Regions from separate parts of the Streptomyces sp. NPDC031418 genome, predicted to be linked through region 3. Evidence: riboswitches for the same ligand, from Rfam matches in the RefSeq annotation. Region 3 holds a riboswitch; each other region holds the start of a gene.
What was found. Region 3 has a riboswitch for cobalamin ahead of ACZ5CZ_RS34110 (cobalamin biosynthesis protein). Riboswitches for the same ligand answer to the same signal wherever they lie in the genome.

Region 1: it holds a riboswitch for cobalamin, as region 3 does, so the genes downstream of both, ACZ5CZ_RS06825 (CbtB domain-containing protein) here and ACZ5CZ_RS34110 (cobalamin biosynthesis protein) in region 3, are expected to answer to the same signal.
Region 2: it holds a riboswitch for cobalamin, as region 3 does, so the genes downstream of both, nicT (Nickel transporter NicT) here and ACZ5CZ_RS34110 (cobalamin biosynthesis protein) in region 3, are expected to answer to the same signal.
Region 4: it holds a riboswitch for cobalamin, as region 3 does, so the genes downstream of both, ACZ5CZ_RS16290 (ribonucleoside-diphosphate reductase subunit alpha) here and ACZ5CZ_RS34110 (cobalamin biosynthesis protein) in region 3, are expected to answer to the same signal.

The regions. Positions count from the first base shown of each region.
Region 1 is NZ_JBVIJC010000004.1:147,316-151,742, forward strand. It holds gene ACZ5CZ_RS06815 (SDR family oxidoreductase) at 1-623, shown strand, start outside; gene ACZ5CZ_RS06820 (CbtA family protein) at 1,026-1,778, opposite strand; gene ACZ5CZ_RS06825 (CbtB domain-containing protein) at 1,801-2,022, opposite strand; cobalamin riboswitch at 2,058-2,202, opposite strand; gene ACZ5CZ_RS06830 ((2Fe-2S) ferredoxin domain-containing protein) at 2,299-2,697, opposite strand; gene ACZ5CZ_RS06835 (purine-cytosine permease family protein) at 3,018-4,427, shown strand, end outside.
Region 2 is NZ_JBVIJC010000009.1:328,032-332,458, reverse strand. It holds gene ACZ5CZ_RS15905 (hypothetical protein) at 1-248, shown strand, start outside; gene ACZ5CZ_RS15900 (glycoside hydrolase family 13 protein) at 313-1,977, opposite strand; gene ACZ5CZ_RS15895 (ArsR/SmtB family transcription factor) at 2,073-2,423, opposite strand; cobalamin riboswitch at 2,502-2,685, shown strand; gene nicT (Nickel transporter NicT) at 2,711-3,823, shown strand; gene ACZ5CZ_RS15885 (nucleoside hydrolase) at 3,844-4,427, opposite strand, start outside.
Region 3 is NZ_JBVIJC010000030.1:54,253-58,679, forward strand. It holds gene ACZ5CZ_RS34105 (cobyric acid synthase) at 1-1,024, opposite strand, end outside; gene ACZ5CZ_RS34110 (cobalamin biosynthesis protein) at 1,021-1,965, opposite strand; cobalamin riboswitch at 2,082-2,224, opposite strand; gene ACZ5CZ_RS34115 (hypothetical protein) at 2,371-2,598, opposite strand; gene ACZ5CZ_RS34120 (inorganic phosphate transporter) at 2,640-3,893, opposite strand; gene ACZ5CZ_RS34125 (lysozyme) at 4,047-4,427, opposite strand, start outside.
Region 4 is NZ_JBVIJC010000010.1:65,378-69,804, forward strand. It holds gene ACZ5CZ_RS16275 (GntR family transcriptional regulator) at 1-109, shown strand, start outside; gene ACZ5CZ_RS16280 (DUF3311 domain-containing protein) at 248-511, shown strand; gene mctP (monocarboxylate uptake permease MctP) at 508-2,136, shown strand; cobalamin riboswitch at 2,307-2,431, shown strand; gene ACZ5CZ_RS16290 (ribonucleoside-diphosphate reductase subunit alpha) at 2,557-4,427, shown strand, end outside.

The DNA.
Region 1 (4,427 bases), on a different contig from region 3:
GCGAGCGGGTCGCCAACCACCGCCGCGTGATCGACGCCGCGGTGTCCGCAGGGGTGTCGCTGGTGGCGTACACGAGCACGACGCACGCGGACGCGGCCACCACCGTCATCGGCGCCACGCACAGGGAGACCGAGGAGTATCTGCGGGACCGCGGAATCCCCAGCGTGCTGCTGCGCAACAGCTGGTACCTGGAGAACTACACCAGCCAACTGCCGCAGATCCTGGAGAACGGCGCCGTCGTCGGCGCCGCGGGCGAGGGGCGGATCAGCGCCGCGGCCCGCGCCGACTACGCGGAGGCCGCAGCGGTCGTCCTCACCGCCGAAGGCCACACCGGCGCCGTGTACGAGCTCGGCGGCGACGCGTCCTTCACCCTCACCGAGCTCGCCACCGCGATCTCCGCCGCGGCCGGAAAGCAGGTTGCCTACGCCGACCTCCCGGTGACCGACTTCGCCCAGGCGCTGGCCGCCGCGGGCGTGCCCGCCGAGCTGGCGGAGGTCCTCGCCGACGCCGACCGCGGCATGAGCCACGGCGAGATGTACACCGACTCCGGCGACTTGCACCGCCTGATCGGCCGCCCGCCCCTGACCCTGGCCGAGGCACTCGCGGCCGCCCTGCATCACTGAGACGCCCGTAGGTGTGAAGCCCCGTCGTCGCGGTATCACGCCCGCGACACCGCGAGTTCGGCCCTCATCCGGGAGGTGAAGGTGGTCTTCGGCCAGCGGACGCCCGACCCGGTGTGTGTGCCGCTCCTGCACCATCCGGTGAACGCCGTCACCAGCGGCGTCTGGCGGGTGCGCGCCGGCGCGCGGTCAGCCGTGGCGAAGGTGGTCTCCGGCGCCGGGCATGCCGAGGGATCGTGGTCGCTGACGGCCGGGTATCCCCACTCGGCCGTCAGCACCGTGGTTCAGGACGTCGTACCCCGGTGTCGGCGCAGGAGCGCAGCCAACTCGCAGCGCAGGCGGTGTCCGGGGAACGCCAGAGGGCCCTCGGATGGTTCCGAAGGGCCCTCTGGCGTCCGGAAGGAATCAGTGCGCGGCCGGAACCGGGCGGCTGCTCGCGGCCGTTGCCGGCTTGGGGTTCAGCAGGCGCTGCGCCAGTTCACCGAAGAGCAGGCCGAAACCTGTCCACAGGCTCAGCTGGATCGCCAGGGCCGAGAGCCGGAACCGCCACAGCAAGGTGGCCGGGAAGTCCCTCGGCACCTCGTTGGTGGCGGGCAGGAACTGGTAGGCCAGGCCGACGGCGACGGCGAAGGCGGCCACCGCGACCACCGTCGCCCACCAGGTGCCCAGGCCGGGCGCCAGGCGCTTGCCCAGGAGGGTGGCGGCGACCGCGAGGAGGACGCTGAGCAGCATCATCAGGAAGTACAGGGTGGTCCGCTTGCCGATGGTGTCGGGGTCACCGACCGACGGCGGATTGGCCGGGTACTTCAGGAACGGGACGACGTACACCGCGAGCAGCGCGCAGCCGGACAGCAGCAGCGCGGTCGCCCGCGGCCCGAACCGGCCGACACGGCCGAGCGCGAAGCAGTAGGCGAGCGCGGCGATGCCACCGAAGGAGACCCCGTACACGAGGACGCCGGTGGCGAGGCCCGCCGTGGACTGCAGGGAGCGGGAGACGACCTCCCTCTCGTGCTCGTGGGAGTGCGCCGCCTCGAAGCTGATCGCCTTGTCGACGTTCGGCTCACCGAGGAGGTAGGCGACGACGAGGGCGAGCACGCCGGCCGCGAGGCCGGCGAGCATGCCCCGCACGAGGAGGTTTCTTACCGTTGCGGAGTTCATGGGAGTCGGGGCGTCCCTCGCGTCAGTGGCAGGGAAAGCCCAGCAGGTGGCGGGCGTCGTGCACCCACTCGTGGACGTCCGTGCCGTTGAACACGGAGGTGGCGCCCTGCTCGGCGCCGACGAAGTACAGCAGGACCAGCATCAGGATGCCGAAGAAGACCGCCCAGGGAGCTATCGCCTTCAGCGGCAGCGTGGCGGGGATGGCGGGAGTGGTGGCTGTCGGCTGAGCGACGGTCTGCGCCATGGCAGAACCTCCTCTGGGAGTTCGCGTCCCATCTCGGTGGTGCACTGGACGACGGCCACGGGTCTGACTCACCGGACACCCCGCGGTGTCCGGCATACAGTGGCGCGACCGTGCCGGATTCCCACCGGCTTCCGTCTCGCCGTCGTCGATATCGGACAGACCGTACCGCGTGCCACCAGCACGGCCAAGACCGCCTCATCCTGGCGTGATCTTCTTCTCGCACCGGGTGCGGGGCGTAACGGACTTCCTGGGAAAAGGGGTTCGACGGGCCTCGGTTCAGGGAGCCGCGGTGCGCCGCGGTGGGGTGAAGGCGTACAGGTCGAGGATGTCCGGCAGTGGCGCCACGCCTGGACCACCGGCACGGACCCAGGTGACGATGTCCTCGGTCGCGTCGGGGTCGTTGACGAGCCCTAGCCAGACCGGCCGGGCACCGGCGGCACGGCCCGCGGCAGATGGCTGTACGACGATGACGTTGGCCTGATCGCACACGTCGAGGCACTCCGAGATGCGCACCGGCACCTCCGCCCGCAGTCGCGCGGTCTGCGCGGCGTGATCCACTCCGGTCACCTTGGGGCTCCCGCAGCAGCAGTCCCGGCACACGACGACCCGGCACGGCACCGGTTCGCCCACCTGCACGGCCTGGGCCGATGTCGCTTCCGACGGCGTCTCCGGCATGGCACACCCCTCCGGTCGCCTGTTGTCACGGTCATGATCTCATCGAGCGAGGCCGGCCCGTGAGGAGTGGTGTCGCGTCACCGGGTCTGGACCAACGCCGCGCGGCAGCAGGTGAGTTCTCGGAAACTTCGCGTTCACGATGGCGAGCACCGACAGTAACAGCCGCTTTCTAGCGTGACCGGCCGTGGGATCAGAGTCGTGTACACGACGGCCGAACGGTACGCATGACGGTCCGTCAGCTCCCCCGTCCTGCCGATGACGCCAAGCGGGGCTTTCCCTCCCACAGAGGCACCCGCACCAGCAGCATCGGGAGGCGCGGCATGAGCACCACCGAGTCACGCACGCAAACGGCAGACGCGCCGAAGGCCGCCGCCGACCAGGCGGTCAGGGAGACACTGGAGGACTACACCCTCCGTTTCGCTCCGCGCAGTTACCGCCGTTGGACCCCCATGGTCGTGGCGACCACCGCCCTGGGCGGCATCGCCTACATGGCCGACTTCTCCATCGGCGCCGGCATCGGCCTGGCGCACGGCACCGGCAACGCGCTCGTGGCCATCGCGGTGGCTGCCGTGGTCATCTTCGTCACCGGCTTCCCGCTCGCCTATTACGGCGCCCGCTACAACATCGACCTCGACCTCATCACCCGCGGCTCGGGCTTCGGGTACTACGGCTCGGTCCTCACCAGCGTCATCTTCGCCAGCTTCACCTTCATCTTCTTCGCCCTCGAAGGCTCGATCATGGCCCAGGGTCTCAAACTCGGCTTGGGGCTGCCCCTGTGGCTGGGCTACCTGGTCTCCACGCTCATGGTCATCCCGCTGGTGATCTACGGCATGAAGGCGCTCAGCAAGCTCCAGGTGTGGACCACCCCTATCTGGCTGCTGCTGATGGTCGGCCCGCTGGTCTACCTGATCGCCACCGACCCCGGCACCGTCGACCGCTTCCTCGCCTACACCGGCACGGACGGCGACGGCGGCGTCAACACGGCCTCGGTCCTGCTGGGCGCCGGTGTCTGCCTCTCGCTCATCGCCCAGATAGGCGAGCAGATCGACTACCTGCGCTTCATGCCGCCCAAGACCGAGAGCAACAGGCGCACCTGGTGGACGGCCGTCGTCATGGCGGGCCCCGGCTGGGTGGTGCTCGGCGCGCTGAAGCAGGCCATCGGCGTCTTCCTCGCGGTGTACATCCTCGCCAAGGTCGGCCCGGCTGCCGCGACCGAGCCCATCCAGCAGTTCCGCGGCGCCTTCGACGCGATGATGCCCTCCTGGATGGTCGTCCCGCTCGCCGTGGCGCTGGTGGTCATCAGCCAGATCAAGATCAATGTCACGAACGCCTACTCCGGCTCGCTCGCCTGGACGAACTCCTTCACCCGCCTCACCAGGCACTACCCCGGCCGCATGGTCTTCGTCCTGGCCAACCTGGGCTTCGCGCTCGTCCTGATGGAAGCGGACATGTTCAGCTTCCTCAACAGCATCCTGGGCTTCTACTCGAACTGCGCGATCGCCTGGGTGGTCACCGTCGCCACCGACATCGGCGTCAACAAGTACCTGCTGAAGCTCTCCCCGCTCCAGCCGGAGTTCCGCCGGGGCATGCTCCATGCCGTCAACCCGGTCGGCGTCGTGGCCTTCGTCGCCGCCTCCGGCCTGTCCATCGCCATGTACTTCCACCTGCTGGGCGACACCCTCCAGCCGTACTCCCCCGTCGCCTCCGCCGTCATCGCCTTCGCCCTGACC
Region 2 (4,427 bases), on a different contig from region 3:
GAGCGGGTCACGACTGTATGCCCGGGCCCTCCACCAGCCACATCACCGTTGAACCGGGCACCACGTTCACCACCGATCCGGCCCTCTGCGGGACCGCACGCCAGGACGCCCCGCTGGCCTATCAGGGGGAGGCATACATTGCCGCAGGTGACGGGCAGGAGTGGACGGGCCACGCGTGGTCTCCCCGCGCCAACGTCTACGCGGACCGGGGAACCTTGTGGCGGTGCGGTGGCGATGTGCCGTGCTAGGAAGCCTCAGTTACCTCCCCATCTCTCACAACCAGCCTGACGATCGGATGCTCGGAAAGGCCCCCTAGCCGAGCCAGACCGTGGTGTCCGGGGGTAGGTCCCGGGGGCCGGGTCCGGGGGTGGGGGTGCTGGTCAGGAGGATTTCGCCCGGGGGGAGCGGTACCGGGTGGTCCGTGAGGTTGGTGACGCAGCGCCAGGTGGCGGTGCGGGTGAAGTCCAGGACCCCGGCCGGGGTGCCCGGCGTCCAGGTCAGTTCCTCGCCCTCCAGCAGTTTGCGGCGCAGCCGGAGGGCGGTGCGGTACAGCTCCAGGGTGCTGCCCTCCGTACCGGCCTGTGCCTCGACGGCGTACGACGCGAAGGACGGCGGCTGCGGCAGCCAGCCGGCGCCCGGCCCGAAGCCGTACGAGGGTCCGGTCGTCGTCCACGGCAGCGGCACCCGGCAGCCGTCGCGGCCCTTGCGGACATGGCCGGTCTGCTCCCAGATCGGGTCCTGGAGCACCTCGGCGGGCAGCTCGGCGGCCTCCGGCAGGCCCAGTTCCTCGCCCTGGTAGAGGTAGGCCGCACCGGGCAGCGCCAGCATCAGCAGGGTCGCGGCGCGGGCCCGGCGCAGTCCGGCCGCCGGGTCGATCGCGGGCGCGGTGCCGCCGGACAGCAGCCAGGCGCCGGGGTCGGTGCCGGGCGGCAGCATGAGCCGGGAGGCGTGCCGGACCACGTCGTGGTTGGAGAGCACCCAGGTGGCGGCGGCCCCGGCCGCGCGGGCGGTGGCCAGCTCCTCGGTGATCACCCGGCGCAGCTCCCCGGCGTCCCACCGGGCCTCCAGGTACTCGAAGTTGAAGGCCTGGCCCAGCTCGTCCGGGCGTGCGTACCGGGCCCGGCGGGCGCCCGGCACCCAGGCCTCGGCGACGGCGCAGCGCGGCGGGTGGTAGGCGTCGAAGACCTTGCGCCAGTCGCGGTAGGTCTCGTGCACCTCGTCCCGGTCCCAGTAGGGGTGGCTGCCCGGCTCCACCCGCAGCAGGGCCTCCTCGCCGGTCGCGCCGATACCGCCGATGTCCCGCAGCGGTTCGGAGAGGTCCTTGGCGAGGCCGTGGGCGACGTCGATGCGGAAGCCGTCGACGCCCCGGTCGGCCCAGAACCGCAGGGTGGCCCGGAAGTCGGCGCGTACGTCCTCGTGCTCCCAGTTCAGATCGGGCTGCTCTGCGGCGAAGAGGTGCAGGTACCAGGCGCCGTCGGGCACCCGCCGCCAGGCGCTGCCGCCGAACACGGACTGCCAGTCGGAGGGCGGCAGTTCGCCGCGCTCGCCCCGGCCGGGCCGGAAGACGTACCGGTCGCGGGCCGGTGAGCCGGGCCCGGCCCGCAGCGCCTCCTGGAACCAGGGATGCAGATGCGAGGTGTGGTTCGGCACGATGTCCACGACGACCTTCAGCCCGAGCCGGTGCGCCTTCGCGACCAGGGCGTCGAAGTCGTCCAGGGTGCCGAGCCGGGGGTCGACGTCCCGGTGGTCGGCGACGTCGTAGCCGCCGTCGGCGAGTTCGGAGGGGTAGAAGGGGCTGAGCCACAGGGCGTCCGCGCCCAGCTCGGCGAGATGCTCCAGGCGCTCGGTGATGCCGCGCAGATCACCGAGGCCGTCACCGTCGGCGTCGGCGAAGCTGCGCGGATAGACCTGGTAGATGACGGCCTGCCGCCACCAGTCGGGGTTCCGGGAGGAGAGGTCCGGCGAGGACTCTGCCATACGGGCCATACGGGCTCCCTTTCGGAAGGACGACAGGAGAGAGCCTGTCCACATTGCCCGGAAAAGCAACCTTCAGCGGCGAGGTGCGCCGCGTTTCACTCCCCGCAGTGCTCCAACAAGCCCCGCACCCGCTGGTCCACCACCCGGTAGCGGACCACCCGCCCCTCCTTCTCCCCCGCCACCACGCCCGCCGCACGCAGCAGCCGCAGCGCCTGGGAGACCGCCGGGTCGTTCATGCCCGTGGCGACGGCCAGGTCCGAGACGGCGAGCGGCCCGGTGTGGTGCAGGGCCAGCAGCAGGGCGAGCCGGTTGGGATCGGCGAGCAGCGAGAAGCGGTCGGCCCAGGCGCGCAGACGGCCCGCGTCGCCGATGGCGGCGATCGCGTCGCACACCCGGTGGCCGTCGATGGTGCGACGGTCGGCGCGGTCGGCAGGCACGAGATGCATGCCCACATCCTCGCAGGCCGGTATGTGATCTTGAATACCTGCCCGGTTGTGCAGCTATGCAGGAGATGGTCGGGCCCCCTACGGTGGGCGGGCCGTGGTGCTCGGGAAGTCGATGAGAGATCGACGCGGCCCTCGCCACTGTGATCGGGGAGTTCCCGTCCCGTCCGGCATCCGCCGGGCCACTGGTCGTACGACCGGGAAGGCAGGGGCGACGAACGCACGACCCGTAAGCCAGGAGACCGGCCACGGCACTGATGAAGGATCCACGAGGTGCTGGAGCTGACCGTATGAACCTGCCCGGAACCACCCTGCCCGCGTCCGACAAGGCGGCCTTCCGCTGGCAGCGCGAGGACACGGTCAGGACGGCCGGACTGCTCGCGGTGATCGTCGCCCTGCACGTCGTCGCCTTCGGCATCCTCTTCCTGCTCGTCGCCCCCGGGCACTACAAGGTGGGCCGGGACGTCTTCGGCGTCGGTCTCGGCATCACCGCCTACACCCTCGGCATGCGGCACGCCTTCGACGCCGACCACATCGCCGCGATCGACAACACCACCCGCAAGCTGATGGCCGACGGCAAGCGGCCGGTGTCGGTGGGCTTCTGGTTCGCCCTCGGCCACTCCAGCGTGGTGGTGCTGCTGGCGCTGCTCATCGCCGGCGGCACCCGGTTGGCGGGCACGGTGACCAGCGAGAAGTCCACCACCCACCAGGTGCTCGGCTTCATGGGTACGACGGTCGCCGGCGCCTTCCTCTACCTGATCGCGGCCCTCAACCTGGTCGCCCTGCTGGGCATCCTGCGGGTCTTCCGGTCGATGCGCGCGGGCACCTTCGACGAGCGGGAGCTGGAACGGCAGCTGGACTCGCGCGGGTTCATGAACCGCTTCCTCGGCCGGCTGACCAGGTCCGTCTCCCGCCCCGGCCAGATGTACCCGGTGGGCTTCCTGTTCGGCCTCGGCTTCGAGACGGCCACCGAGGTCACGCTGATGGTGATGGCGGGCTCGGGCGCGGCCGCGGGCCTGCCCTGGTACGCGATCCTGTGCCTGCCGCTGCTCTTCACCGCCGGGATGTGCCTGTTCGACACGCTCGACGGCACGTTCATGAACTTCGCCTACCAGTGGGCGTTCTCGCACCCGGTCCGCAAGGTGTTCTACAACCTCACCATCACCGGGCTGTCCATCGCCGTCGCCTTCTTCATCGGCACGATCGAGCTGGTGGGCGTGGTCCACGACAAGCTGGACCTGCGCGACTCCGTCACCGGCTGGATCGCCGGGGTGAACCTGGACAGCGCCGGTTACGTCATCGTCGGCCTGTTCGTGGTGGTGTGGGCGGCGGCGCTGGCGTACTGGAGGTTCGCGCGGGTGGAGGAACGCTGGACGGCGCGCGCCTCCACCCTGTCCGACTAGGGCCCTCTTAAAAGGAGGCCCTAGCGTTCGACCGTCTCCAGGTACAGCTTCACGAACCGGTCCACGTCGACGTCCAACGCCACGTCCACCAGGGCCTGTTCGCGGGCCTCACCGTGGATCTCGGACTCGCCCGGCCGGGGCCGGCGGTCCACGATGGTCTGGCCGCGGCCCGGGCCGGGGGCCAGGGAGACCTCCACCGGGAGGCGGCGGGTGACGATGCCCTGCGGGTCGGCGACCGCGCACACCGCGCCCGCGTCGCCGAGGCCGCCCGCCTCCTCCGCCTCCGGCTCCTCGCCCTGCGTGGTCGGCCGGTGCGCGAGCAGCTCGCCGGCCAGCCGGGTGCCGGGCTCGCTGCTGGCGCGCAGCCGGTGCACGTCCGGGGTGTCCACCACCACCCGCATGAAGACGTCCAGGCCGTACATGGTGATCGGTACCCCGGCGGTGAGCAGGATCGCCGCCGCCTCCGGGTCGTGCCAGACGTTGAACTCGGCGACCGGTGTGGCGTTCCCGGTGGCGACCGCCCCGCCCATGAACACGATCCGCTCGATGTTGCGGGTCACCTCGGGGTGGGTGCGCAGCAGCAGGGCGATGTTGGTGAGCGGCG
Region 3 (4,427 bases):
CGCAGATGCCGAGGATCGGGCGTTCCTCGGCGGCCCTGCGCACGAGGGCGTCGGCGAGCCCGCGCTCGCGCAGCCACTCCAGCGCGCGCACGGTGCCGCGGGTGCCCGGGATCACCACGAGGTCGGCGTCGGCCAGCTCCTCGGGGCGGTCCACGAACCGCACCACCACGCCCGGTTCGGCGGCCAGCGCGTCCACGTCGGTGAAGTTGGACATCAGCGGGATCGCGCACACGGCGACCCGCAGCACGTCCGCGCCGAGCGGGGGAGTGACGGTGGACTCGCGGACCGTGCCCCGCAGGGACACCCGCAGCCCGTCCTCCTCGTCGATGCCGAGCCCGTGCCGGAAGGGCAGCACGCCGTACGTGCGCCGCCCGGTGAGGCCGTGCAGCATGTCCAGGCCGGGCTCCAGCAGGGAGACGTCCCCGCGGAACTTGTTGACCAGGAACCCGGCGACCAGTTCCTGGTCCTCGGGGGACAGCAGGGCGACCGTGCCGAAGAAGGAGGCGAAGACGCCCCCGCGGTCGATGTCCCCGACCACCAGCACGGGCAGCCGCGCGTTGCGGGCGATGCCCATGTTCACGATGTCGGTCCGGCGCAGGTTGATCTCCGCCGGGCTGCCCGCCCCCTCACAGATCACCGCGTCATACGTGCCCCGCAACTCGGCCAGGCAGTCCAGCACCGTGCCGAGCAGCTTCTGCTGCCGGCCGCCGTGGTAGCCGCGGGCGCTCAGTTCGCCGACGGGCTTGCCCATCAGCACCACCTGGCTGCTCTGTTCGCCGCCCGGCTTCAGCAGCACCGGGTTCATCAGCGCGGTCGGTTCGGTCCGGCAGGCCTGGGCCTGCATGGCCTGGGCCCGTCCGATCTCCGCGCCCTCCCGGGTGACGAAGGAGTTGAGGGACATGTTCTGCGCCTTGAACGGCGCGACCTTCACGCCCTGGCGCACCAGCCACCGGCAGATTCCGGCCGTCACGACGCTCTTGCCCGCGTCGGAGGTGGTGCCGGCGACGAGGAGACCACCGTTCACTTCCCGCGTCCCTTCACGATGAGGCGCGCGGCGGCCGTGACGCCGAGCGCGAGGAGGCCGACCCGGCGGGAGAGCCGTACGGCCCGGTCGATGTCGGTGACCCGGACCGCCCGTCCCGCGCCGCCGTTGAGCACGGGCCGGTGCTCGACCCGGCCGCCGTAGGAGAGGGTGCCGCCCAGCCGGACCCCGAGGGCGCCCGCGAAGGACGCCTCCACCGGGCCCGCGTTGGGGCTCGGGTGGCGGTGGGCGTCGGCCCGCCAGGCGCGCAGGGCACCGCGCGGATCGGGTCCGGCCGCGGCGGCGAGTACGGCGGTCAGCCGGGCGCCGGGCCAGCCGGCCACGTCGTCGAGGCGGGCGGAGGCCCAGCCGAAGCGCCGGTACCGGGGCGACGTGTGACCGACCATCGCGTCGAGGGTGTTGACCGCCCGGAACCCGAGCAGCCCGGGCACGCCGGCCACGGCGCCCCAGACCAGGGCGCCCACGACGGCGTCGGAGGTGTTCTCGGCGACCGACTCGACCACGGCCCGGGCTATCCCGTCGGCGTCCAGCGCCTGCGGGTCCCGGCCGCACAGGTGCGGCAGCCGCGCGCGGGCCGCCTCGACGTCGCCGCGCTCCAGGGCGCGCCCGATGGTGCGGGCCTCCCGGGCGAGCGAGGTGCCGCCGACGACCGACCAGGTGGCGGCGGCGGTCAGTGCGACGGAGAGGGCGCGGGAGGGGCGTACGGCGCGTGCGGCCGCCGTGCCGAGGGCGACGGCGCCACCGGCGCACACGACGGTGTGCAGGGCGCCCCAGCCGCGGTGGTCGTGCCACAACGCGCCTTCCACGGCCGCGGCGGCCCGTCCGAACGCGGCGACCGGATGGCCGCGGCGCGGATCGCCGAGGAGCAGGTCCCCGAGAAGGCCGGCGGCGGCGCCGTACGCGTAGCTGCGATCGGCACCCATCGGCTCAGCCGGCCGTCGGATCGGCAGCGGCCCCGGTACGGGTCCTGGTGCTCGGCCTTGTCCATCGGCAGCCCGGCATGGCGATCTATGTCCTCACTCAGGGTGTCCGCGCCCTGGTTCGACGAGATTCGGCGGTGAGAGTTCCTGGCTCCCGGGGTGTTCTTCCCCGGTGACAGTGGCGGGACCGCGCCGGATTCGCACCGGCTTCCTCTTCTGCCGCCGTACTTGGCCCGGGCAGTCCACCACGCGCCCGGAACGGCCGTCAACTCGCTGTTGACCTGCATGGGGAGAGTGTGCCGATCCCCACATTGGGGGGTGGGAGGGGAGCGGGAGACACGGCGGGAGAGGGCATGAAAAAGGCTCCCCTCCGCGGTGCGGGGAGGGGAGCCTTCGGAAGGTCCGCGGTCAGGCCTTGGCGACGATCAGGTAGATCCCGTACGCCACCGCCGCCGCGCAGGCCGCGAAGCTCAGGTAGGCGCCGGTGACGGCGAGGGCGGCGGAGTCGCCCTGCGCGGTGGCCCGCTCGCGGTGGGCCAGGCCCTTGATGCCGAGGCTGAACAGGGCCACCAGGCCCACGGTGACCACGAGGCTGACGCCGAAGACGGAGCCGATGGCCGCCCAGTCGATCTTCATGGGGTTGCTTCCTTCGGTAACCGGTAACCGGGGTGACCGGGTCAGACGGTGGCGGCCGGCGGAACCGCCGGGGCGACCGGGGTGGGCTCGGCGGCGGGGGACGCGATGGTGGCCGTCAGGTCCTCGGTGATCTGGCCCGCCGGGGGCGGGGTCACGGCGGCGATGGCGGTGGTCACCACGCCGGCCGGCTCACCGGTCTCCTCGACCACGTTGGTGTGGTCGACGACCTCGCGGCGGGAGATCTTCCAGATGGCGGCGCTCGAGGCGACCAGGAAGACGGCGACGGCGGCGGTGCCCCAGTCGCCCAGCTCCGTGACGGCCTCGGCACCCGCGCCGACCAGCGCGGCGGCCGGCAGGGTCAGCACCCAGGCCACGGCCATCCGGGTCGCGGTGGACCAGCGGACCACTCCGCCCTTGCGGCCGAGGCCCGCGCCCATCACCGAGCCGGAGACGACATGCGTGGTGGAGAGGGAGAAGCCGAGGTGCGAGGAGGTCAGGATGGCGGTGGCGGCGCTGGTCTGCGCGGCGAAGCCCTGGCGCGGCTCCAGCTCGGTCAGGCCCGTGCCCATGGTGCGGATGATGCGCCAGCCGCCGATGTAGGTGCCGAGCGCGATGGCCAGGCCCGCGGAGAGGATCACCCAGACCGGCGGGTTGGAGCCGGGGGCGAGGGAGCCGCCCGCGACCAGCGCGAGGGTGATGACGCCCATGGTCTTCTGCGCGTCGTTGGTGCCGTGGGCGAGGGAGACCAGGCCGGCGGAGGCGATCTGGCCGGCGCGGTAGCCCTTGCGGGTGGCCTGGCTGTCGTCGCCGCCGCCGACGCCGTAGGAGAAGCGGGTCGCCAGCATCGAGGCGAGGCCCGCCACGACCGGGGCGGCGACCGCCGGGAGGATCACCTTGGTGACCAGGACGTCACCGTGCACGGCGCCGAAGCCCGCGGAGGCCACGGCGGCACCGATCAGGCCGCCCATCAGGGCGTGCGAGGAGCTGGAGGGGAGGCCCACCAGCCAGGTCAGCAGGTTCCAGAGGATCGCGCCGACCAGGGCGGCGAAGATGACCTCGGGACGGATGCCGGTCTCGTCGACGAGACCCTTGGAGATCGTGTTGGCGACCTCCACCGAGAGAAAGGCGCCGGCCAGGTTGAGGACGGCGGACATGGTCACCGCGAGCTTGGGCTTGAGTGCGCCTGTCGAGATGGTCGTGGCCATCGCGTTCGCGGTGTCGTGGAAACCGTTCGTGAAATCGAACGCGAGAGCGGTTACCACCACAATCGCGAGGATCAGCGAGAAGCTTTCCATTTACCCAGGCAATCGTTCGAGGTCGTTGGCTGGATGAACGTAGGCAACCTGGGTGAACGGAAGATGAACTGAGACGGGCTTGACGGTGTCCTGATCGAGGGAGTGGGGTCCCGTTTGCCGCCTTCGACCCCGCTCACCCCAGTCGCCCCTTGGCTACCAGCCTCGGGCGAAGGAACGCAGCCGGGCCGCCGAGCCGTGAAAGAGATTCTGGTCACCCGGCAGCCCGCCCCGGGTGCCGTACTGCCAGAACGTCCAGTCCTGCCAGCCGCCGGGCAGTTCCCCCGGCCCCGAGCTGCCGTGCCGGGCGATCCACAGCGGGTGCCGCGCGGCGAAGGCGTCGCTGTCGCCGGTGCACATCCGCCACCACTCGGCGGTCGTGTAGATCACCGGGGGGCGGCCGGTCTCCTGCTCGACCTCGTCGCTGAACGACCGGATCCAGTGCACCATCCTCCGGTTGCTCAGCCCGTAGCACGGATGCCTGTGGTCGTACGGGTTGTATTCGATGTCGAGCGCGGGCGGCAGGGTCCAGCCGTC
Region 4 (4,427 bases), on a different contig from region 3:
CTCCCGGCACTCGCGCGACCGCGAGGGCCAGCCGGTGGAGTGGGTGCGGTCCGTGTACCGGGGCGATCGGTACAAGTTCGTCGCACGGCTCAAGCGCCCGGCGGAATAGGGGCCGAACAGGAGGGGAAGCCTCCGGAGGCCTCCGCCGAAGTCGGCGTGCCGATATGCGGACGAGGTCTTCCACTGACGTGATCCCGTCACCTAGATTGCCGCGCATCACGCGGTGATCAACGAGGGGACGGAGCGCATGCCAGAAACACCAGAAGTGAGTCCACCGGTCGTCACACCGGTCCGGGTGGTCATCGGCCTGTGTCTCGTCGCGCCCTTCGTGGCGATGCTGTGGGTCGGCTCGTACGCCAAGACGGACCCCACGCTCATCGGGATCCCGTTCTTCTACTGGTACCAGATGCTCTGGGTGCCGATCGCCTCGGTGCTCACCATCGCGGCGTACAAGCTGTGGCAGCGTGACCAGCGCGCCCGTGCCGCCCAGAAGGGTGGTGCGGCGAAGTGAAGGACGGCGTCAACGGAGTCGCGCTCGGCGTCTTCATCTTCTTCTTCCTGGCCGTCACGGTCATGGGCTTCCTGGCCTCGCGCTGGCGGCGGGCCGAGAACGAGCAGTCCCTGGACGAGTGGGGCCTCGGCGGCCGGTCGTTCGGCACCTGGATCACCTGGTTCCTGCTCGGCGGTGACATCTACACCGCGTACACCTTCGTCGCCGTACCGGCGGCGGTCTACGCGGCGGGCGCGTCCGGCTTCTTCGCGGTGCCGTACACGGTCATCGTCTACCCGCTGATCTTCACCTTCCTGCCGCGCCTGTGGTCGGTCTCGCATCGCCACGGCTATGTCACCACCTCGGACTTCGTGCGCGGCCGGTTCGGTTCCAAGGGCCTGTCGCTCGCGGTGGCGGTCACCGGCATCCTGGCGACCATGCCGTACATCGCGCTCCAGCTGGTGGGCATCCAGGCGGTGCTGGACGTGATGGGCATCGGCGGCGGCGAGAACACCAACTGGTTCGTGAAGGACCTGCCGCTGCTGATCGCCTTCGGTGTGCTGGCGGCCTACACCTACTCCTCCGGTCTGCGGGCGCCCGCGCTGATCTCGTTCGTCAAGGACACGCTGATCTACATCGTCATCGCGGTGGCGATCATCTACATCCCGATCAAGCTGGGCGGGTTCGACGACGTCTTCGCCAAGGCGACCCACGCGCTCAGCCAGGTCAACCCGGCCACCGGCAAGCCGCGCGGCGCCATCGCCCCGCCGGAGGCGGGCCAGTGGACGTACGCCACGCTGGCGTTCGGCTCCGCCCTGGCCCTGTTCATGTATCCGCACTCGGTCACCGCGACGCTCTCCTCCAAGAGCCGTGACGTGATCCGCCGCAACACCGCGATCCTGCCGCTGTACTCCCTGATGCTGGCCTTCCTGGCGCTGCTGGGCTTCATGGCGATCGCGGCCGGGGTGAAGGTCACCAACGGGCAGCTGGCGATCCCGCAGCTGTTCGAGGACATGTTCCCGGACTGGTTCACGGGCGTCGCCTTCGCGGCGATCGGCATCGGCGCGCTGGTCCCGGCGGCCATCATGTCCATCGCGGCCGCCAACCTCTTCACCCGCAACATCTACAAGGACTTCATCAAGCCGGACGCCACGCCGGCGCAGGAGACCCGGGTCTCCAAGCTGGTGTCCCTGCTGGTGAAGGTGGGCGCGCTGGTCTTCGTCCTGACCATGGACAAGACGGTCGCCATCAACTTCCAGCTGCTGGGCGGCATCTGGATCGTGCAGACCTTCCCGGCGATGGTCGGCGGCCTGTTCACCCGCTGGTTCCACCGCTGGGCGCTGCTGGCCGGCTGGGCGGTCGGCATGGTGTACGGCACGGTCGCCGCGTACGGTGTCGCCTCGCCGACCCAGGCGCACTTCGGCGGCTCGGCCAAGGAGATCCCCGGCATCGGCCAGATCGGCTACATCGGCCTCACGGCGTTCCTGCTCAACGCCGCGGTCACCGTGGTCCTGACCCTCGTCCTGAAGGCCCTGAAGGCCCCCGAGGGCGTCGACGAGACCAGCCCCGAGGACTACACGGCCGACGCCGGTGACCCGGGCGTCCAGGCGGAGCTCCCGCCGGCCACCGCGGGCGCCGGTCACTGAGCGCCTCGTACGACGGGCCGCCGGAGCGCATCCGGCGGCCCGTCGCCGTACCCGGGACCGGAATCCGCCGCCGGAGCGGCCCGACATCGCCCGGCCGGCCCAGGAGTTGACGCTCCGGCACCGGTGCGACACAACATCTGGGGGTGACACCGCACCCCGGCACTAGATGTATGCTCATGCTCGCTGTCGCCGCAGGGGAATCCGGTGCGAATCCGGAACTGTCCCGCAACGGTGTACTTGCGTGTGTCCGCACGCCTGTTCCAGTCCGAGGACCTGCCGACAGCGCGCCCGGCCGTCCGGTCCGGGTGCCCTGAGACGTCCGGGCCTCGTGGAGTGGGCCGGTGGACGCGACGCCGTGCGCGCTCGTGGCTGCCCCCTGCCCTCCGCCGGGCCCCCGTGCCGAGCGAGGGAGAGCCCCACGTGACCATCGCGCCAGCAGATCCGGCTTCAGCGAGCGGACCGGAGACCGACGGTCCCGGTACCGCGCTGCTGCGGACCCTGACCGAGCTGACCGCCGACCTCCCCGACGCCGACCCGGGCCGGGTCGCCGCCGCCGCGCTGCGCGGCCGCTCCGCGCGGGCCGACGAGGCGGAGCTGCGCGAGCTGGCCACGGAGGCGGCCGCCGGCCTCATCTCCGAGGACCCCGCCTACTCCAGGCTGGCCGCCCGGCTGCTCACCCTCACCATCCGGGACGAGGCCGCCTCGCAGGGCGTGACCTCGTTCACCGAGTCGGTCGCCGTCGGCCACCGCGAGGGCCTCGTCGCCGACCGAACCGCCGCGTTCGTCGCGCAGCACGCCGAGCGGCTGGACGCGCTGGTCGACCGGGACGCCGACGACCGCTTCGGCTACTTCGGCCTGCGCACCCTGCACAGCCGCTATCTGCTGCGGCACCCGATCACCCGCAAGGTGATCGAGACGCCCCAGTTCTTCATGCTGCGGGTGGCGAGCGGGCTGGCCGAGGACGACACCGTCCGCTCGGTGGACGAGGTCGCCGCCCTCTACAAGCTCATGAGCCGCCTCGACTACCTGCCCTCCTCCCCCACCCTGTTCAACTCCGGCACCCGGCACCCGCAGATGTCGTCCTGCTATCTGCTGGACTCCCCGCTGGACGAGCTGGACTCCATCTACGACCGCTACCACCAGGTCGCCCGGCTCTCGAAGCACGCCGGCGGCATCGGTCTGTCGTACTCCCGGATCCGGTCCCGCGGCTCGCTGATCCGGGGCACCAACGGGCACTCCAACGGCATCGTGCCGTTCCTGAAGACCCTGGACGCCTCGGTCGCCGCGGTGAACCAGGGCGGCCGGCGCAAGGGTGCCGCCGCCGTCTACCTGGAGACCTGGCACTCCGACATCGAGGAGTTCCTGGAGCTGCGGGACAACACCGGTGAGGACGCCCGCCGTACGCACAACCTGAACCTCGCGCACTGGATCCCGGACGAGTTCATGCGCCGGGTCAACGCCGACGAGCAGTGGTCGCTGTTCTCCCCGGCGGACGTGCCCGAGCTGGTCGACCTGTGGGGCGCCGACTTCGACGCCGCCTACCGCAAGGCCGAGCAGGCGGGTCTGGCGAAGAAGACCATCCCGGCCCGTGAGCTGTACGGCCGGATGATGCGCACCCTCGCGCAGACCGGCAACGGCTGGATGACCTTCAAGGACGCCGCCAACCGCACCGCCAACCAGACCGCCCTGCCGGGCCATGTCGTGCACTCCTCCAACCTCTGCACGGAGATCCTGGAGGTCACCGACGACGGCGAGACGGCGGTCTGCAACCTGGGGTCGGTCAACCTCGGCGCCTTCGTGCGCGACGGGGACATCGACTGGGAGCGGCTGGACGAGACGGTCCGCACGGCCGTCACCTTCCTCGACCGGGTCGTGGACATCAACTTCTACCCGACCGAGCAGGCGGGGCGGTCGAACGCCAAGTGGCGTCCGGTCGGCCTGGGCGCGATGGGCCTCCAGGACGTCTTCTTCAAGCTGCGGCTGCCCTTCGACTCGCCCGAGGCCACGGCGCTCTCCACCCGGATCGCCGAGCGCATCATGCTCGCCGCGTACGAGGCCTCCGCCGACCTCGCCGAGCGCAACGGCCCGCTGCCGGCCTGGGAGAAGACCCGTACCGCGCAGGGCGTGCTGCACCCGGACCACTACGACGTGGAGTTGACCTGGCCGGAGCGCTGGGCGGCGCTGCGGGCCCGGATCGCCGCCGTCGGCATGCGCAACTCGCTGCTCCTCGCGATCGCGCCGACCGCCACCATCGCCTCCATCGCGGGCGTCTACGAGTGCATCGAGCCGCA